DNA from 2 places in the Clostridium sp. SGI.024 genome. Region 2 is predicted to be linked to the other one. Evidence: riboswitches for the same ligand, from Rfam matches in the RefSeq annotation. Region 2 holds a riboswitch; the other holds the start of a gene.
What was found. Region 2 has a riboswitch for lysine ahead of ACQRD5_RS05730 (transporter substrate-binding domain-containing protein). Riboswitches for the same ligand answer to the same signal wherever they lie in the genome.

Region 1 (13,160 bases), on a different contig from region 2:
TGATATTCTATATTATTTTAAGTGTCAATTACTTTTAAATTATGACTTTTTACTAAACTTCTTCTTCAAAAGATTATCTAACATCATCTTTGATAAAATTACCATAAATAAGCTTAATATTAAAATAAAAGTAAAAGCATTCTCTCCCAAAATTAATAATATTATAGCATTAACTACAAATAATAAACTTCCTATTGAACCAAATATCTTTGCTGCAAGTTTATTAGAGTATTCCCATGAAACTTTATCCTTAATTGTATATTCATTTTTATATCCAAATTTCATATCCTCATATTTTGTTGAACTTGATTCATATAGTCCTCCTATAATAAATAGCCCTAAGGGGATTAGCTCTGATATTAATATATAAACCCAAAATTCCATAGTATCCTTCCTTCTATATGATAATTATACTTAACTTATTATACTATTATAATTTTAGCCTAAATATTTCTATTATCGCAATATAATTTATATTATTTTTGTATTGTTAAAAATTATCTCAAGATAGACCTACATATTTTATATGATATAATTATAAAAAAAGGATTGGAGTTGATTATGTGGAAAAACTGGACTTGCCTCATATAGGATCTAGAAATATTAAAACAGGTTTATCAGTTTTAATATGTCTTATATTTTGGCCAAATTCTCTTTTTGCTGCAATTGCTGCTGTAATCTGTGTTCAAAGTACAATAGAAAATTCATTAAAAATTGGACTTAATAGACTAATAGGTACATTACTTGGAGGTGTTCTCTCATTAATGCTCCTATATATAATTAATGAATTTCATCTTCAAAAATTCTTACCTATAATAGTTGCCTTGGGAGTTTCATTAATAATATATATATGCAATATAATTAAAAAACCTTCAGCTTGTTCTATTTCTTCTATTACATTCATGGCAATATTAATTACTCAAAGCTTTAATGATCCATTAATGTACGCTATACATAGAACTGTTGAAACAGCTTTTGGAGTAACAGTAGCAATATTAATTAATAAGTATATACATCCTCCAAAAGGAAAAAATAATACCACTAATAATAACTAAAGATAAGGAGATATAATATGAAGTTTAAGTTACCAACCATTGGATTAAGAACTATAAAGACTGCTATAGCAGTATTTCTTTGTCTATTATTTTTCCCAAATGAGCCATTTTTCGCTTGTTTAACTTCTGTTTTTTGCGTTCAAGATACGGTTTCCAACTCTATTGATATGGCTATAAACAGAGGATTAGGTACAATTTTAGGAGCTGTATTGGGCCTTATATTTCTACTAATATGTAGATTTATTACTTACAATGTAAATCCATATTTTATTAGCAAATTCCTTGTTTATTTAACCATTGGAATAGGAATTATTTTAGTAATTTATTCCTGTAATTTAATTAAGAAAAATGGGGCTATAAATATATCCTGTATAGTTTTTTTAGCAGTTACTACAGCTCATGCATTTGGCCATCCAATTTACTATGCTCTTAATAGAATTGTAGAAACTCTTTTTGGAATATTTGTAGGTCTACTAGTTAATAAATTTATATCACCACCAGAAAAATAAAAGCGAAGCTTTTTATTTTTAATTCATAATGGATAATGCGTAATGACATTATGAAACAGTACCCTTTTTAATTTTACTTGAATTCATGACATTTACTTTTTATGGAATTATAATACATGATTAATGTATAATATAAATATCCATTATTAATCATAGTTAGAAATGAAGTTATATTTAGAGTTATATAAATTAAAAGCATCTTAAAAAGGGGGATTTTATGATACTTGAAGAATTTGATGAAAATAAGTTGGCTGTAATTAATGCCTTTGATATTATTAATCCAATTGATGGATTTCCTAAAATTGCAGTTTCATGTTTTGCAAGAGCTACATTTAATAGATTGGTAACACAACTTAAAGGAGTTAAAATTAATTCAACTTCTATAGCAAATATGGAAATTCCTATTTATAAAGTAAATTATAATGGAATTGAAGTAGCTTTGTTTATGTCTTATGTTGGTGCACCCGGTTGTATTGCAGTAATAGAAGATATTTTTGCAATGGGAGCTGAAAAATTGATTATTTTTGGAACTTGTGGTGTATTGGACTCATCTATAGAGGATTGTTCAATAATTATTCCTAATATGGCAATTAGAGATGAAGGCACAAGTTTTCATTATTGTCCACCTTCATATGAAATAGCTGTGAATCTAAAATATACAGATATATTCACAAATATACTTGAGAATTATAAATTAAAATATCATATAGGAAAAGTATGGACTACTGATGGAATATATAGAGAAACCCGTGATAAGGTTAAATTAAGAAAATCTCAAGGATGTATCTGCGTGGATATGGAATGTTCTGCAATCGCTGCTCTTGCTCAATTTCGAGAAAAAGATATATTTCACTTTTTCTATGCAGCAGATAATTTAGATTGTGAGGAATGGGATAAAAGAAGCCTATCAAATGAGTCTAATCTACCGCAAAAGGATAAGATTGCTACACTTGCTCTAGAGTTAGCATTATGTATTGGCTCAAAATAGATCTATTGCATCCTACAAACGAATTAAAGTGACAATAATAAGATATTATCAATCTAAAATTTAAATATTAATATTAGTGTAAATTACATTTAAAAAATTTTAAGAAAGAAATTCAGCTTTCGCTGAATTTCTTCAATAACTCTTCTCTATTAGCTCTTACCTTTTCACTGACTATATTCTTCTTGTTTCATACTTTAGGAACTCTTTTTCTTCTTCATTTAAGTATGGACTTAGTTTTTCGTAGACCATGCTATGATAGTCATTTAACCAATCTTTTTCTTCTGGTGATAGCATTTCTACATTAACTCCTTCTAGATCTATTGGGCAGTAGGAAATTGTTCTAAATTTATAAAACTCTCCAAATTCTTCTGATACAAAGTCTTTTTCTACTAAAAGAGTATTTTCTGTTCTTATTCCATGTTTTCCTTCTTTATAAACTCCTGGCTCATTAGTTATAATCATTCCTGGCTCTAACGCCACTGAATTTCCTTCTGGCCTTATTCCTTGTGGACCCTCGTGAACATTTAGGAAAAATCCTACTCCATGACCTGTTCCACATTTATAATCTATTCCATAATTCCAAAGAGGTCTTCTTGCTAGTACATCTAAATTAATCCCAGTAGTTCCTCTTAAAAATTTAGCAGATGCTAATGCTATATGCCCTTTTAATACTAATGTATAATCCCTTTTTTCTTCTTCTGTAATATGTCCTAATATGAAAGTTCTAGTAATATCAGTAGTTCCATCTAAATATTGAGCACCTGAATCTACAAGGAACATTCCTTCTGGCTTTAATTCATATTCACTAGCTTCTGTAGCTGAATAATGCATCATTGCAGCATGATCCTTATATCCTGCTATAGTTCCAAAGCTATCTCCTTTATAATTATCTCCTTGTGCTCTAAAAGCTGTTAATCTTTCACTTGCAGATATTTCTGTTATTTTTTCTTTTCCTATATTGCTCTTTAGCCATTTAATAAACTTAACCATAGCAATTCCATCTCTCACTTGAGAAACTTCCCAATTAGCTATTTCAACTTCATTTTTTATAGCTTTTAAATTAGTTGTTACATTTAATTCTCTTATTACTTTTACTTCATTATTTAAAGCAGCAAATATTTTTGCATTTAGTTTATTTGAATCTAAGATAACCGTTCCTTTTAGCAATTTTACATCATCTTCAATTTCATTATATCCTTTAATTTCAAAACCTTCTGAATTTAACTTAGTTTTAGTTTCAGCATCAACTTTATTTTCATCTATATATATATTAGAATAATCCATTCCAACTAATACATAAGAAAGAGCTACCGGATTAAACTTAATATCATTTCCTCTAATATTACATAACCATGCTATATCATCTAATGAAGATAATATAAAATAATCAGCATTCTTTGCTTTCATATTCTTTCTAACTTCACCAAGCTTTTCACTAGCAGATTTTCCTGCATACTTTTCATCATGTAAGAAAATCTTATTTTTAGGTAATTGAGGTCTTTCCTTCCATATAGAATCTAATAAGTCATTTCTCATATTAATATTAAAATTATTTTCCTTCGCTATATTTAAATAACCTTCATATTGGTTTACTGAAAATACCTTTCCATCAAAGCCTAGAACTTCGTTTTCTTTTACATTATCCTTTATCCATTCTTCAATTGTTGGATATCCTGGAGTTCTCATTTTCATTAGAGAAATCCCACTACTTTTAAGTTCTTTATCAGCTTGGATAAAATATCTACCATCAGTCCAAAGATAAGCATCTTCTAATCCAACTAAAAGTGTTCCCGCTGAGCCTGTGAATCCTGATACATATTCTCTTCCCTTAAAATATTCTGATACATATTCACTTTGGTGAGAGTCACTGCTTGGAATAATGTAATAATTTATGTTTTCTATTTTCATAGCTTTTCTAAGTTTTTCTAAGTTACTCATATTTTGCCCCCTATTTCTTTTTTTAAATATTATATACCTAACTATAAACCATAATATAGTAACTTTCAAATTACATAAGTCTTTTTACATAATAATAAGGAGCTGCCGAAGCAGCTCCTTATTATATTTATTCTACTTTTTTCCCAAGGATTTGTACTCCTAAATAAACTGCAAGTAATGATATTGGAAGCACTATGTACCATTGTAATCCAAATCCTGCTGGAATATATCCAAATACTATTGTAATACTAGCTACGAATAATGCATACCACATTTGAGTATTAACGTGAGCTATATGATTACATCCAGCCCCCATTGATGAAAGAATTGTAGTATCTGATATAGGTGAACAATGGTCTCCAAAAATTGCTCCTGTTAAAACTGCACTTGTACTAACTATTACATAGCTCATATCTGGATTCATTGAGTAAGCTAAAGGAATTGCAAGGGGCATTAATATTCCCATAGTTCCATAAGCAGTACCTGTTGCAAAAGATATTATAGCTGCTAAAACAAATATTAAACTTGGAAGTAAAAAGTTTGGTAATGAACCAGAAAGTAATGTTACTAAATATTTAGCAGTTCCTAAATCTTTAATTACTGAACTTAATGACCAAGCTAATAATAGTATTAAACCTGTTATTAATAATGGCTTCATTCCATCTATCCATGTTTCTATTGCTTCTGAAATAGTGAATATCTTCTTAATTACACCTATAGTCATAGCAACTATACTTGATAATAAAGCTGATTGAAATAAAGCTACTGATGCATCTGATGCACTAAATGCTTCTTGTATTGCTCTAAATGACATTGGAGAACTAGTCATCATTTGTTGTAATGCTATATCTTCTCCTCCCATTATAGAAGAATATCCACTAAAATAGAAACAAATTAATGCAGTTGCAACTAATGTTCCTATTGGTATAATAGCGTTCCAAATACTCAACTTAATTCCTTCCTTAGGCTCAAGTTCTGCATGTTCTATATTTGATTCTGAAGAATTATTTTTTTTGCCTTCTTTTATTTCTCTTCTTCTAGCCTCTATTTCTGCCTTATACATAGGTCCAAAATCTTTCAATAAGAAAGATGTAATAAATACAAAAAATAAAATTAATATATTATAAAATCTATACGGTATAGTTTGTAAGAAAACACCAAAGGCATCTACTTGTTGTCCTACACCATTTACAAAAGCATCATTAATTAACCCAACTTCTAATCCTACCCATGTTGATACAATTGCAAGTCCTGCTATAGGTGCTGCTGTTGCATCAATAATAAAAGAAAGTCTTTCTCTAGATATTTTCATCTTATCTGCTACTGGTTTCATAATAGGGCCAACTATTAATGAATTTGCATAGTCATCAAAGAAAACTGCCAATCCTAATAAAAGTGTAACTAATTGTGTACTTTTAGCTGTTTTAGCCTTTCTTGCTAAAGCTTCTGCTACAGCTTTAGCTCCACCCATTTTAGCAACTAAATGTATAACTCCACCAATAACTAATACTTGAAGTATTATACCTGCATTCCATGGATCTGCTAATGAATTTAGAACTCTTGATACAAAATCTAAGAAAGAATTCACTAAAGCTCCCATAAAAGAACTATCTACTAAGCTAACTAAGAAAGTACCTGCAAGTGTTCCTACAAATAATGATATTATTACATTTTTAGTTAAAAATGCTAATACTATTGCAACCAATGGTGGTATTAAAGTTAAAAATCCATAATGATTTGCATTTGCTGTTGCCATATCAACTTCTGTTGCAAAAACTACTGATGTGGATAATAAAATCATCAATAATGTCATTATTATAATTTTGATTTTTCTTTTGTTTTTCATATTGAGTCCCCCTTAAAAGTCTTGTAAATAATTAAAGGGCAGAATTTTTATTTATTATTTTTATAATTTTAAAAATATATAAAATTTAAAAATAGTTTTCCACATATTCAAAGAAAATATAATATAATAAATAAAAAAGCCTTGGGTATTCACCCAAGGCTAGAATATGCTTATAAAAATAAGATTAAATTCCCTAAGTGATAGCTCCCCACAAATTAATTTTGTGACAGTGTTACATATATTCTATGTAACCCCAGCTATATGATATTAAAGCTTCAATCATATGCTTCGGCGATAATTCCTTTCCTATTAATTCATAGTGCTTATCTCATTAATAGTACTCTTAAGTATCGCACCTCTACCCAATCTTTATTTACATTTAATTTACCTAAACATTGTACATTTATTACTCATTATTTGCAATATAATTATTTTTATTATTCATAAATTCTTCAATTTCATCTACAGTTTTAATCATTTTCTTCGTTAACACTTCATTGCCTTCTTCAGTAATTAGAACATCATCTTCTATTCTTATACCTATTCCTTCTTCTTCAATATATATACCTGGTTCCACGGTATATATCATACCTGGCTGAAATATTACATTTCTATTTTCAAGTTCTATATCATGAGTATCCATTCCTAAACTATGTCCTATACTATGATAATAATACCTTGATACCTCTTCCTTATTTTTAATAATACCTAATGAAATGCATTCTTCTGCAATCCATTCCTTTGCCTTTTTATTTAGCTCTAAAAAGCTTATTCCTGGCTTCATTTCTTTTATTACTCTCTCATTAACCCTAAGTACTGCATTGTAAACTTCCTTTTGCCTCTCTGTAAATTTACCGCTTACAGGGAAGGTCCTTGATATATCAGCATTATAATATTTATATTGAGCTCCTAGATCAAATAATATTAAATCTCCATGTTTTAATTGGGAGTCATTATTTACATAATGTAAAACCGTAGCATTCTTCCCCGCTGCAGCAATAGTTTTAAAAGCTAAATCCTTAACTCCATTTTTCTTACAAACAAAATCAAAATAAGCTTCTAGTTCATATTCCTTAATTCCTTCTTTAGAATTCTTCATAAGCTCTTTTACGCCTTCTATAGTTATAGCTATTGCTTTTCTTACTCTGCTTATTTCTTCTTCAGTTTTTATAAGTCTTAATTCCCCTACTAGTCTATGGGAATTTAGTATATTTACATTAAAATATTTATCTTTAATTTCCTTTATAAAATCATAAGATTTATTTTCTTTTTCTAAATCTAAATATAAGTTAATTTCTTCACCATTAAGGATATTTTTCTCTATGAAGCTATTAAAATCCCCTAAAAAATTAACATTTTTAATTCCGCAAATACTAAATACTTCTTCCTTCCTAATAGTCTTCCCTTCCCATTTTTCTCTAACAGGATCAACTTCCTTTATAAATAAATATTCTTTAAGTTCACCTTCTATTTTAGATAAAACTAAAATATGTTCTTCCTCCTCAATTCCAGTTAAATAATAAAAATTTCTATTTGGTGTAAATTGATAATTCTCATCAGCAGTTTTTTTAGGTGCTGTTCCTGCAAATAGTATAAATAAAGAATTATCTTTAATTTTATTCAATACCTTATCTCTATTATTAATATAAAAATCTTTTTTCATTCTAACACTTCCTTTATTATTCCATAGCTAAAACTTTAACGCTTATTACATTTTTCAACCCTCTTAGGGTATTTACTAAATGTTTTAAATCTTTTTTAATATTAGCTATATCTAATGTTATAGTTACATTAGCTGCCATATTTATTGGTATGTCTTGATTTATAGTCAATATATTTCCCTTGTTAAATGCAATGCAATCTAAAACCTTAGATAAAGTCCCAGCTTCATGTGATAATAAGACAACTAAGGTTATCTTTTTACTGTTTAATCCTTCTGTCATTGGAAATATATGATCTTTATATTTATAGTAGGTACTTCTACTTATTCCTGTTTGTTTTACAGCTTCACTTATATCTTTTGCTTTACCTGTCAAAAGATTCTCTTTAACTTCTAGTACTTTCATGAAAATTTCTGGCATAATTTTATTGCTTACAATATAAAATTTTTCTGAAGCCATTCCCTCACCACCCTTAGTAAAAATAAATAGTAAAAATAAAAAGCTATATAATTTTTATTATATAGCTTATCTGTACCAAAATACATATTATTCCTAAAGTTTATTTATATCAATTCTTTAGATTTTTTACTTCTATCTATATATATCTTACCGATTGATACTATAATAGAAATTACTCCCCCTAAAGCAAAAAATAATTCTATTTTACTAAAAAACAATCCAATTAATATTCCTAATCCTACTCCATAGACTAAATAAATTGATAAAACCTTTATTTCATCTTCAGTTAAAAATAAATTTTCAATCCATTTCATCTATTATCCACTTCCCTCCTCTATTTATAAATATATTATAATTCACTTTTAATATTAACTAGTTACAAAAATATTACATATTAATTAATTTTTATATTTTTTGGATAAATATCAATAATTTATATCAATAATTTTGAAACTAATAAAACTGAAATTATTATAGCAGTCAAATCAGCTAATATTGCTGCCCACAAAGTATGTCTTATTTTTTTTATTTGTATTGCTCCAAAATATACTGTAATAGTATAAAAAATTGTCTCAGTAGTTCCCATAATTACTGAAGCTATTAATCCTACATAACTATCTGCCCCATAAGTTTTTAATATATCTGTTAGGATTCCTATAGCCCCACTTCCAGATAGAGGTTTAATTAAAACTAAAGGAATTATTTCCTTAGGTAATCCTATTAGTCCAGCTAATGGTGCTATCATATTATTTAATAAGTCTAATAGTTTTGCTTCCCTAAAAATATTGACTGCAATTATCATAGCTAAAAGATATGGAAATATATTAAGGCAAACCTTTAGTCCTTCCTTAGCTCCTTCAATAAACCATTCATATACCTTTTTTCCCTTTATCATCCCATAAGTTATTATAATTACTACTATTATGGGTATTATACTTTTTGTTATATACTGAAACATGAATTAAAACCTCCCTTAAAAGTATCTTTGTAATATCTTACAAAGCACTACTCCTGTAATAGCAGCAACTGTACTTGCTATAACTGCAGGTAAAATAATTGATCCAGGATTGCTAGACCCTACTGCTGCTCTTATTGAAATAACAGTTGAAGGTACTAATTGTATACATGCTGCATTTAGAACTAAAAAAAGAGACATATCATTAGATGCAACTCCCTTTTCTTTATTAAGCCTATCCATTTCCTGCATTGCCTTTATTCCAAAAGGGGTTGCTGCATTGCCTAACCCCATCATATTTGCTGTTATATTCATAACTATAGCACCTAAAGCCTTTTCATCTTTAGCTGCTTCCTTAAAAATAATCCTTAAAATAGGTCTTAAAACTTTTGCTAATTTATTTGTAAATCCACTTTTTTCTGCCACTTTCATAACTCCACACCAAAAACACATAAGTCCTACTAAACCTATAATCATAGATACTGTTGAATCAGCTGAATTAATTATAGATTTTGATATAATTTCTCCATTACCTGTAAATAATCCAACCAATATACCTAAAAAGATCATAATAAACCATATATAATTTATCAAAACTCCACCTCTTACCAATTACTTATATAAATATATGACTTGAATATGATATTTATTAGTGATAGGATGAATATATAATATAAATTATGTTTAAACATTTAAAGGAGATAATTTATGAAGGAATCAAACTTAAAACTAGCTCAGAAAGATATAGATGAGGCTTTACAAACAGTTGAAGATATGGTGAATTTTATAGATGATACTGCTCTTCCTAAAGATATGCTAAGAGAAAAATTTCTTACTTTAACTGAAAAGGTTCAAGAATTAGAAAACATATTAAAAATTGAAGGTATTATATAATTGTACATAAAAAAAACAACTTCTTAACGAAGTTGTTTTTTTTTTTGACCTTAACCCAAATTTCTCAATGATTAGTTACCCATTCTAATCAAATATACATAATTTTATACACAGTTGAAATTTGAAAACGTTTTATGATTTGTTATTATAATTATACCACGCTTTTCATTTCTTAACAATATATAACATAAAAAAATGTGAACTTTTATTGATCATTTATAAATATATCCATTAATTAATAATATTCTAAAAAGGAACTGTAACCCAATATAAAAAGAATAATATAAAGGAGAAGAAGAAACTCCCTTTAGAGTTTCTAAAATAAATATATTTTTAGTAATTTATTTAAAATTACTTAATTAATTCTGCATTTTACATTATAATTTTTTGGGTCTTTTCCCCAGTCCCTTAAGTCTTATTTACAGCTATCTCTTTCTTCTAATGTGTAATTAAGAACAAATTGAGATTCATCTAGTTCTCTCTTATTAAGCATTTTAATAAGCATTCTCATTGCAACTGATCCCATATCATAACTTGGTTGCTTTATTGTTGTTATTTTTGGATAGAAAACAGATGACATCATATTATCATTAAAACCCACAACGCTTACATCTTCCGGTACTTTCTTTCCTATTTCTCTTAAAGCATTAATAACACCCATAGCAATTTCATCGGAAGCACAAACTACTGCATCATACTCTTTTTTGCTATCTTCAAAATATTTTACTGCTTCATATCCACTTTTAACTTTTAATCCCCCAAAATATACAAGGCTTTCATCTACATTGATACCCTTATCATTCAATGCTTCCTCATAACCTATGTACCTATCTCCCCATGCATTCATATTTTCCTTTTTTGCACCTGCAAAGGCTATTTTTGATAAACCCTTGTTTAAAATATAGTTTGTTGCTTCTTTTGAAGCTTTTGTATTATCTATAGTTACACTTGGTAAACTTTCTTCCTTATCCTTAGTCTCTACTAAAACAGTAGTTAAATTTAATTCATTTATTATATCTAAAGTTTCTTGTTGTAGAGATGAGCTCATATAAATAACCCCATCAACCATTTTTTCTCTTAGTACTCTTAAATATTCTTTTTCTTTTTCAATATCAAAATCTGAATTACATAAGATGACGTTGTAATCATAAATATTAGCCACATCTTCTGCTCCCCTAACTATCTCGGGATAAAATCCACTTGATATGTCAGGAACTAAAATTCCTACTGTCTTTGTTCTTTGAGTTTTTAAACTTCTTGCTACAATATTAGGTCTATAGCCTAATTTATTAATGGCATCTAAAACCTTTTTCTTCGTGTCCTCGTTTACAACATCTATGTCGTTTAAAACTCTAGAAACAGTAGCAATTGATACTCCAGCTTCTCTAGCAACATCTTTTATAGAAGTAGCCATAACACATCACTCCATTTTAAAATTTTTGTCTTTTTTTCATTTTAACAATAATTATACTATTTGCAAATACTTTATACAATATTCTAGGTTATTCTTTATAATAACATATTATAAAATAAGTAAAAAGTTAGAAATTTTATGGAAACTTCTAACTTTTTAACATAAATTTATTCTACTTCATTACTTTAACTGTCATATTTAATTTTTCACCATTAATAACAGTTTCAGTATAATCAGCATCTTCATTTATAACAATTTCTTGAGTTAATGTTTCTCTTTTAATTACATCTGAATATTTGTTAATTATATTAATTAACATATCATTTCCTGCAACAAATAGTTTTATCTTATCTGCAACTTCAAATCCTTTTTCTTTTCTCATATTTTGTATCTTTGAAGTTATTTCTCTTAATTGTCCTTCTTCTTTTAACTCTTCTGTAATAGTAGTATCAAGAACAACTCCAATTTCACCTTCACTAGCAAAAGCATATCCTTCTAAGCCTTGCATAGTTACAAGTACACATTCACTATTTAATACTATTTCAGTTCCATCTACTGTAATAGTTTCAGTTCCACCTGATTGTAATTTTTGAGCTAATTCCATTTGGTTTCTTGAAGCTATTTCTTTTCTTATTCCAGGAATTAACTTACCATATTGTCTTCCAAGAACAGGTAGGTTAGGCTTAATTTCAAAGTTAACATGTTCTGATAAATCTGCACCAAATTCTACTGCCTTGATATTAAGTTCATCTTTTATAATATCTCCATAGTAAGATGGAATAGCTGCTGTTGAAAGTAACATCTTAGAAAGCGGCTGTCTATTTTTGATATTAGCAGCATTTCTTGCACTTCTACCAAGCTTAACTATTGTGTAAGCTAAATCCATTTCCTTTTCTAAGTTCTCATCTATCGCATTTTCATCTACTGATGGCCATGAACATAAATGTACACTTTCTGTAGCTGATTTATCTAATCCTACAACTAAGTTTTGATAAATTTCTTCTGTTACAAATGGTACAAATGGAGCTGCTACCTTAACTAAAGTAGTTAAAACTCTATATAATGTAACATAAGCACCAATCTTATCATCACTTAAGTCTTCTGACCAATATCTTGCTCTGTTTCTTCTTACATACCAGTTTGATAACTCATCTGTAAAGTCTTCAATAGCTAATGCAGCTTGAGTTATTTGATATGATGCTAAGTTTTCATCTACTTCTTTAATTAACGTATTAAGCTTAGACATTATCCATTTATCCATAACATTTTCTGATTTGAAATCTTTATAATCTAGCGGATTAAACTTATCTAAATCAGCATATAAAACATAGAATGAATATACATTCCATAAAGTGCTTAAGAACTTTCTTTGAGCTTCTTGAACATCATCTATAGAGAATCTTGTTGGAAGCCATGGTGCACTTGCAGTATAGAAGTGCCA
Region 2 (7,634 bases):
TTCATTAGCAAAGCCCATTTCATGAGTTACAACTAACATGGTAAGACCACTTCCTGCCAATTCCTTCATTACTTTTAAAACTTCTCCTACCATTTCTGGATCAAGTGCTGAAGTTGGCTCATCAAATAATATAACATCTGGTTCCATAGACAAAGCTCTTGCAATAGCTACTCTTTGTTTTTGTCCTCCAGATAATTGTTTTGGCTTAGCATTTATATAGTCACCCATACCTACTACATCTAAGTATTTCATTGCTACCTTTTCTGCTTCTTCTTTTGATCTTCCTAATACTTTTACTTGTCCAACAACACAATTGCTTAAAACATTGTGGTTATTAAATAAATTAAATTGTTGGAAAACCATACCTAGTTTTGTTCTATATTTATATATATCATGATTATCATCTAATATATTTTCACCATTGTATATTATTTCACCACCAGATGGCTTTTCTAAAAGATTTATACATCTTAATAATGTAGATTTTCCAGAACCTGAAGAACCTATTATACAAACAACTTCTCCTTTATTTACTGAAAAATCAATATCTTTTAAAACTTCATGACCTCCAAAGGATTTGCTTAAATGCTTAACTTCTATAATTTTTTCCATACTAATTCCTCCTTAAGCCACTATATAGACTTTTTAGCCATATCTTCTGGCCTTGCAACTTGCATTTGATTTCCTGCTATTATATAGTTTTCTGGTCCATCAATTTTCTTTTCTAAATATCTTAATATTCTTGTAACTGTAAATGTCATTATAAAATATAATATACATGCTACAAAGAATGATTCAAAATATCTAAAATTATTTCCGGCTATAGATTTAGTTTGGAAGAATAATTCTGATACTGAAATAACATTTAATACTGATGTATCTTTTATATTAATTACAAATTCATTACCTGTTGCTGGTAATATATTTCTAATTACTTGTGGCAATACTACATTAGTCATAGTTTGAAAATGATTCATTCCAATAGCTTGAGCTGCTTCGAATTGACCTTTATCTATAGAAACAATACCACCTCTTACTATTTCAGACATATATGCTCCAGTATTAATTGAAACTATAAATAAACCTGCAACTATTCTATTAATATCTATTCCAAAGGCTGCTGCTGAACCATAGTAAATTACCATAGCTTGAACAATCATTGGAGTACCTCTAAAGAATTCTATATAAACTGATAAAATTATATTAATTGTCTTTAATAATGTTTTTTTAATACCTCTTTCTGGTATTGGTATTGTTCTTATTACCCCAACTATAAGTCCAATTAATGAACCAATTAAAGTACCTACTATTGAAATAAGTAATGTCATTCCTGCACCACGTATAAACATAGGCCAGTTATTTGTAATTATTTTTATTAACCATTCTATAGTCATAATTCAATCTCCTTATATGTGAAATAGGGGCAAATTGATTATTATAAATCAATTGAACCCCTTCTATTGCTATTGAGCTGCTGGTTGATTCTTAATTGCATCGTCCATTATCTTCAATCTATCTTCATCAGAAATTCCCTTTAATGTTTCATTTATCTTATCTTTTAACTCACTGTTCTTTTGAAGTCCAACTGCTATTGCTGTGTCTTCTTCTGAAGTAACAAATCCTTCTTTAAATTCAACCATCTTAAAGTTTTCATTTGCCATTTGTGCACTTAAAGCTTCTGGTCTTTCTGTTACATATCCATCTATTACTCCAGATTCTAGTGCAACTCTCATTGCTGGGAAGTTGTCCATAGCTGCAACCTTATTAACACTTGGAATTTGATCTATAACAGTATAGTGGAAAGTATTTAATTGAGCAGTTATTTTAGCTCCCGAAAAATCTTTTAATGTTTCTGCATTTTCATAAGCTCCACCTTTTTTAACAAGCATTACTAGATCTGATTTATAATAAACATCTGTAAAGTCTATTGTTTCTTTACGTTCTGCTGTTGGTGACATACCAGCTATTATTGCATCTATTTTTCCAGATGTTAATGCAGGAACAAGCCCGTCCCACTCTGTTTTAACTATTACTAATTTTTTTCCTAGACTATCAGCTATTTTTTTAGCTATTTCCACATCATAGCCACCAGCATATTCAGAACTTCCATCTATTTTAACTGCTCCCTTAGAGTCATCCATTTGTGTCCAGTTGAATGGTGCATATCCTGCTTCCATACCTACTCTAAATACATCCTCTCCAGAATTACTTTCCTTACCTGAACCACAACCAGTTAATGTTAGTGCTGCTGTTAATGCAGCTAAAATTAATAATGATAATTTTTTTCTCATATTTATCCTCTCCTTTATGGTAATAAAAAAACCAACCTATTGGTTGGTGCTATCTTAAATATTTTGGATAAGATACTCTAAAAACAATTGAGCAATTACACTCAAGATTAATTCAAAGACTTAACCCTCATCTTCCCATTTGAGATAGCACAACTTAATAAACCGGGAAGTTTATTAAGACAGTCCTGTAACTATTAATTACAGACCCAGCAAATAATATCGAGATATATTACAAGCTTCGGCAAAATCTCCTTCTCAATAGCTTCATAGCACTCTCAAGCTCAGCTAAAGACTGTTAAATTTTGCGCCTCTACCCCACTGCTAAGTGAGGTATTTATTTAATTTTATATACAGTTTACTACTATTTTCCACCTGTGTCAATAGATATATTTTCACATTTTTTATACAATGCTAAATATTATGAATTATTAATATAAATGACAACTAACAAAATGATTTTTTTCTATTTCCTTCATTTCAGGCTCAACGATTTTACATTTCTCTGTTGCATAAGGACATCTAGTATGGAACCTACATCCTGTTGGAATATCTATAGGACTTGGTACATCCCCCTTTATTAAACTTATTTCAGATTTCTTTGCTTTCTTAGGATCTGCAATTGGTATTGCTGATAAAAGTGCTTTTGTATATGGATGAAGTGGATTTTTATATAATTCGTTACTATCAGATATTTCTACTATCTTACCAAGATACATTACTCCTATTCTATCTGAAATATGCTTTACCATTGATAAATCATGGGCAACAAAAAGATATGTAAGTTTTAGTTCCTTTTGTAAGTCCTCTAACATATTTACAACTTGTGCTTGAATAGATACATCTAATGCAGAAATTGGCTCATCACAAAGAATAAAATCTGGCTCAGTTGATATAGCCCTTGCAACACCTATCCTTTGTCTTTGTCCACCACTAAATTCATAAGGGAATTTATCCATATCAGATTCTGATAATCCAACCATTTCAAGTAATTTTTTTATTTTTTTATTCCTTTCATCCTTACTTAACTTAGTATGTAAAGCTAAAGGTTCATTTACTAACTCTCTAACTGTCATATTAGGATTTAAAGATGAATATGGATCCTGAAATATAGTTTGAATTTTTCTATAAAAGCTATTCATTTCTTTTTTGGATAGTTTAGCTATATTAGTTCCTTCGAAAAGTATATCCCCTTCTGTTATATCATAAAGCCTTGTAATTGATCTTCCAAGAGTTGATTTTCCACATCCAGATTCACCTACAAGTCCAAATGTCTCTCCTTTTCTTATATTAAAAGAAACGCCATCTACTGCCTTTACGAACTTTTTTTCTCCACCTAAAAATTCATTTTTAACTGGAAAATATTTTTTTAAATTCTTTACTTCTATTAATATTTCATTAGACATTGTAACACCCCATTTCCTAAATTTATTTTTCTAAAAAGCACATTGCTCTGTGAGTTTCACTAAAATCCTTATATTTAGGCATCTCTTGGAAACACTTTTTAAATGCAAATTGACATCTATCAGCAAAAGGACATCCTTTTGGAGGATTTAATAGAGATGGTGCAGAACCTTTTATTGGCTTAAGTCTTGATTTTTCATTCTCTTCTAGCTTAGGAATTGAATTAAGTAGAGCCTTCGTATATGGATGTTTAGCTTCATAGAAAATTTCATCTACAAGACCTTCTTCCATTATTAATCCTCCATACATAACAACTACTCTATTACAAAGACTTGCCACTACACCAAGGTCATGAGTTATTAATATAACAGACATATCATTACTTTCTTTTAAGTTCTTTAATAACTGCAAAATTTGAGCTTGTATTGTTACATCAAGGGCTGTAGTAGGCTCATCTGCAATTAACAGCCTAGGATTACATGCCAATGCCATTGCTATTAACACCCTTTGTCTCATTCCTCCACTAAATTCATGAGGATATTGATTTATTCTCTTTTCTGGCATCGGTATTCCTACTTGTTTTAAAATATCTAATGCTATTATCTTAGCAGATTTTTTATTTATTCCCTTATGTCTTATCAATACTTCTATTAGGTGATCTCCTACTTTTTTTAATGGATTTAAAGCAGTCATAGGGTCTTGAAAAATCATAGCTATTTCTTTTCCCTTAATATTTTTCATTTCTTTTTTATTCATGCTTGAAATATCTATATTGTTAAAATAAACTTTGCCATCTTCTATTTTTGCATTTTCAGGAAGTATATTCATTACAGATTTCATAAGGACACTTTTCCCACTTCCTGATTCTCCAACTATACCCAGTATATCTCCTTTATTAACATGAAAACTTACACCTCTTACAGCTTCAACTTTCTTATCTTTAATATAAAAATTGGTTTTAAGATTATCTACTCTAAGAAGATTATTATCATTACTCATTAACTCTCACCTCCTGAGGTCTTAGGTTCTACAAGTCCCCTTAATACATTACCTAATTTATTGAAAGAATATATAGTTATAATAATTAATAATCCTGGTATTAAAGCCATATATAGCGCACTTTGAAGATTAGTTTGTGCATTCTGAAGAAGGTTTCCCCAAGATGACATAGGTGGCTGAATTCCAAGTCCTAAGAAACTTAAAGATGACTCTGTCATTATAGCTCCTGCAATACTAGATGTAGATGCAATTATTATAGTTGGAAAAACGCTAGGAATTATATGCTTATAAATTATTTTTACTGAAGATTCTCCAATAGATTTTGCATAAAGAACATATTCCCTTTCTTTAATTGAAAGAGTTTCCGCACGTACTAACCTTGATGTTTCCATCCAAGAAAATAGGCCTATAACTATAATAATTGCTTGTAATCCCGGTTTTAAAAATATACTTATTACTGTTACTAGTATCATCCATGGAATAGATGATATTATATCCACTATTCTCATTAAAATATTATCTATCTTCCCACCAAAATATCCACTTATAGTTCCAACAGATACTCCAATACTAGTAGAAATTATCATAGCAAGGATTCCTACTGTCAAAGAAACTCGTCCACCATATACAGTTCTAACAAAGTAATCTCTTCCTAATTCATCTGTTCCAAATATATAAGTAGAACTAGGTGATTGAAGAATATTAGATGTGTTACTTAAGTCTGGATCTATAGGAATTAGAAATGCAAATATTGATATAAGTACTATAAATAGTAAAAATAATATAGCAAACAAAGCACTCTTATTGTACTTAATTTCATCTTTAAAATTTTTAAATCTTATATTTTCCATTTTCCTACCTCATTTCCTTTATTCTAGGATCTATCAAACAATAAAGGATGTCTGACAATAAGTTTCCTAGTATAACTAAAGTGGATGATAGTAATAAAATTGCCATAATAATTGGATAATCTAAAGATCTTACAGCATTTACGAAATAAGGTCCAACTCCTGGCCATCCAAATACGGTTTCTGTTATCATTGCTCCTGTAATAAGCATAGGTAGGGCCATTCCCAATTTTGTAATTATAGGCAATAGTACATTTTTACAAACATGTTTAAATAATATTTCAGATCTACTTGCTCCAAAAGCTTCTTGTACCATTACATAATCCTCAGAAATCTGTCCTATAGTTGAAGACCTTACATATCTTATTAAATCAGGTAAAAAGGCAATTACTAAAACTGTACACGGCATTATAAAATGTAAAAAGAAATCAGATATTGAGCCTTCTTTCCCAATAGTATTCATGCCTAATATAGGTAATACTGAAAATTTATATCCAAAAATAAATATCATAATCATCGCAAACCAAAAGCTTGGAATAGCTATTCCAATAGAGCAAAATCCATCTATAATTTTATCTGCTAATTTATTTTTATTAGAACCTGCAAATAATCCTAAAACTATTGAAATTATAAAAGCTATCAAATATGATGGTAATACTAGTACGACTGTTGATGGAATTCTTGCCAATAAATCATTTGATATGCTTTCATGAGTAATTATTGAATATCCAAATTGTCCACTTAAAATTCCTTTAAGCCATAATAAGTATTGAAGATATATTGGTTTGTCAAAACCATATTTTGCTTTTATAATATCTACCGTTTCTGTTGACATCTTCGGAGTAATCATTGTATCAATGGCATTGTATGGTGCTAATTGAATTAATGTAAAACAAATTATTGAAATTAGTAGTATTAAAGGAATAGCTTGAAGCATTCTCTTTAAAATGTATTTAGCCATCATTATCACTTCCCCAACAAAAATTATATGGTGCTGCAATATGCAGCACCTTCATTAAAATTAAAATTCTACTTAAAGCTTAATTTTGACATATCTTCAAAAGTATAAACTGGTACTAATTTAGCTTCATCAACTCCTGTTACGTTAGAACTCATAACTACTATTCTCTTGTTTTCTAACATTGGATAGAAGTATGCATTATCTTGTAATTTTTGTTGGATCTTATTATATATTTCAACTCTTTTTGCTTCATCAGTTTCAACTCTACCAGCATTAAATAAATCATCAATTTCCTTATCCTTATAGTGACTATAATTATATTTACTATCTGAAGTAAATAATGAGTTAAATGTATCTGGATCTATTCCCATGATATATCCACCAATGAACATGTCATAATCTGATTCTTCATTAAGCATTTGTTGACTTAAAGCTGTTCCTTCTTGTCCTGCCAATTCCACATTGATGCCTATAGCTTTAAGATTTTGTTGAATAATTGTTGCTTCTTTTTGAGATGGAACATCATTTGAAGTATATCCAAACTTAACAGTTAAATTAGTAACTCCTGCTTCTTCTAATAACTTTTTAGCTTTTTCTTGATCAAAATTATATTGTTCAACATCATCTGTATGGAATGGGTTTCCATTTGGTAAGAATGTATAAGCTTTCTCTGCATATTCCTTTGAACCAAAAGCAGCATTTATTAAATCTGTTCTATTCATTCCATAAAAAATAGCTTGTCTAACTTTTTTATCTTGTAATTTCTTTGAATTTGAATTAATAACTACATAAGCAACTCTACCTTCATCATACTTATATGGAGTTAAATTATCTCCCTTAGTTAAATCGCTTAAGTCGCTAGATTGAACAGATAAAGCATTTATTTCTCCCTTTTGTAAAGCAAGCTTAGCTGTATTAGCATCTGGTATTATTCTAAATATTACATTTTTTATATTTGCTTTACCAAGGAAATAATTTTCATTTTTTTCAAACTTAACATATTGTCCTGCTTTATATTCTGCTAATTTATATGGACCTGTTCCTACTGGAGTAGCATTTTTTTCACTGTTTTCAAAATTAGTTTCTCCTTCATAAACATGCTTTGGCATAATGAATATATTGGCTAATAGTTCC

Region 1: another riboswitch for lysine. It lies ahead of ACQRD5_RS12655 (Na+/H+ antiporter NhaC family protein); the one in region 2 lies ahead of ACQRD5_RS05730 (transporter substrate-binding domain-containing protein).

Annotation. Positions count from the first base shown of each region.
Region 1 is NZ_JBNPON010000049.1:13,648-26,807, reverse strand. It holds gene ACQRD5_RS12680 (SdpI family protein) at 40-384, opposite strand; gene ACQRD5_RS12675 (FUSC family protein) at 564-1,055, shown strand; gene ACQRD5_RS12670 (FUSC family protein) at 1,073-1,564, shown strand; gene ACQRD5_RS12665 (nucleoside phosphorylase) at 1,782-2,552, shown strand; gene ACQRD5_RS12660 (aminopeptidase P family protein) at 2,724-4,490, opposite strand; gene ACQRD5_RS12655 (Na+/H+ antiporter NhaC family protein) at 4,618-6,336, opposite strand; lysine riboswitch at 6,530-6,705, opposite strand; gene ACQRD5_RS12650 (aminopeptidase P family protein) at 6,743-7,999, opposite strand; gene ACQRD5_RS12645 (ACT domain-containing protein) at 8,016-8,456, opposite strand; gene ACQRD5_RS12640 (hypothetical protein) at 8,561-8,770, opposite strand; gene ACQRD5_RS12635 (spore maturation protein) at 8,890-9,414, opposite strand; gene ACQRD5_RS12630 (nucleoside recognition domain-containing protein) at 9,430-10,005, opposite strand; gene ACQRD5_RS12625 (hypothetical protein) at 10,120-10,305, shown strand; gene ACQRD5_RS12620 (LacI family DNA-binding transcriptional regulator) at 10,721-11,719, opposite strand; gene ileS (isoleucine--tRNA ligase) at 11,892-13,160, opposite strand, start outside.
Region 2 is NZ_JBNPON010000011.1:65,190-72,823, reverse strand. It holds gene ACQRD5_RS05740 (amino acid ABC transporter ATP-binding protein) at 1-612, opposite strand, end outside; gene ACQRD5_RS05735 (amino acid ABC transporter permease) at 633-1,394, opposite strand; gene ACQRD5_RS05730 (transporter substrate-binding domain-containing protein) at 1,464-2,291, opposite strand; lysine riboswitch at 2,429-2,612, opposite strand; gene ACQRD5_RS05725 (ABC transporter ATP-binding protein) at 2,720-3,694, opposite strand; gene ACQRD5_RS05720 (ABC transporter ATP-binding protein) at 3,717-4,691, opposite strand; gene ACQRD5_RS05715 (ABC transporter permease) at 4,691-5,542, opposite strand; gene ACQRD5_RS05710 (ABC transporter permease) at 5,547-6,500, opposite strand; gene ACQRD5_RS05705 (ABC transporter substrate-binding protein) at 6,569-7,634, opposite strand, start outside.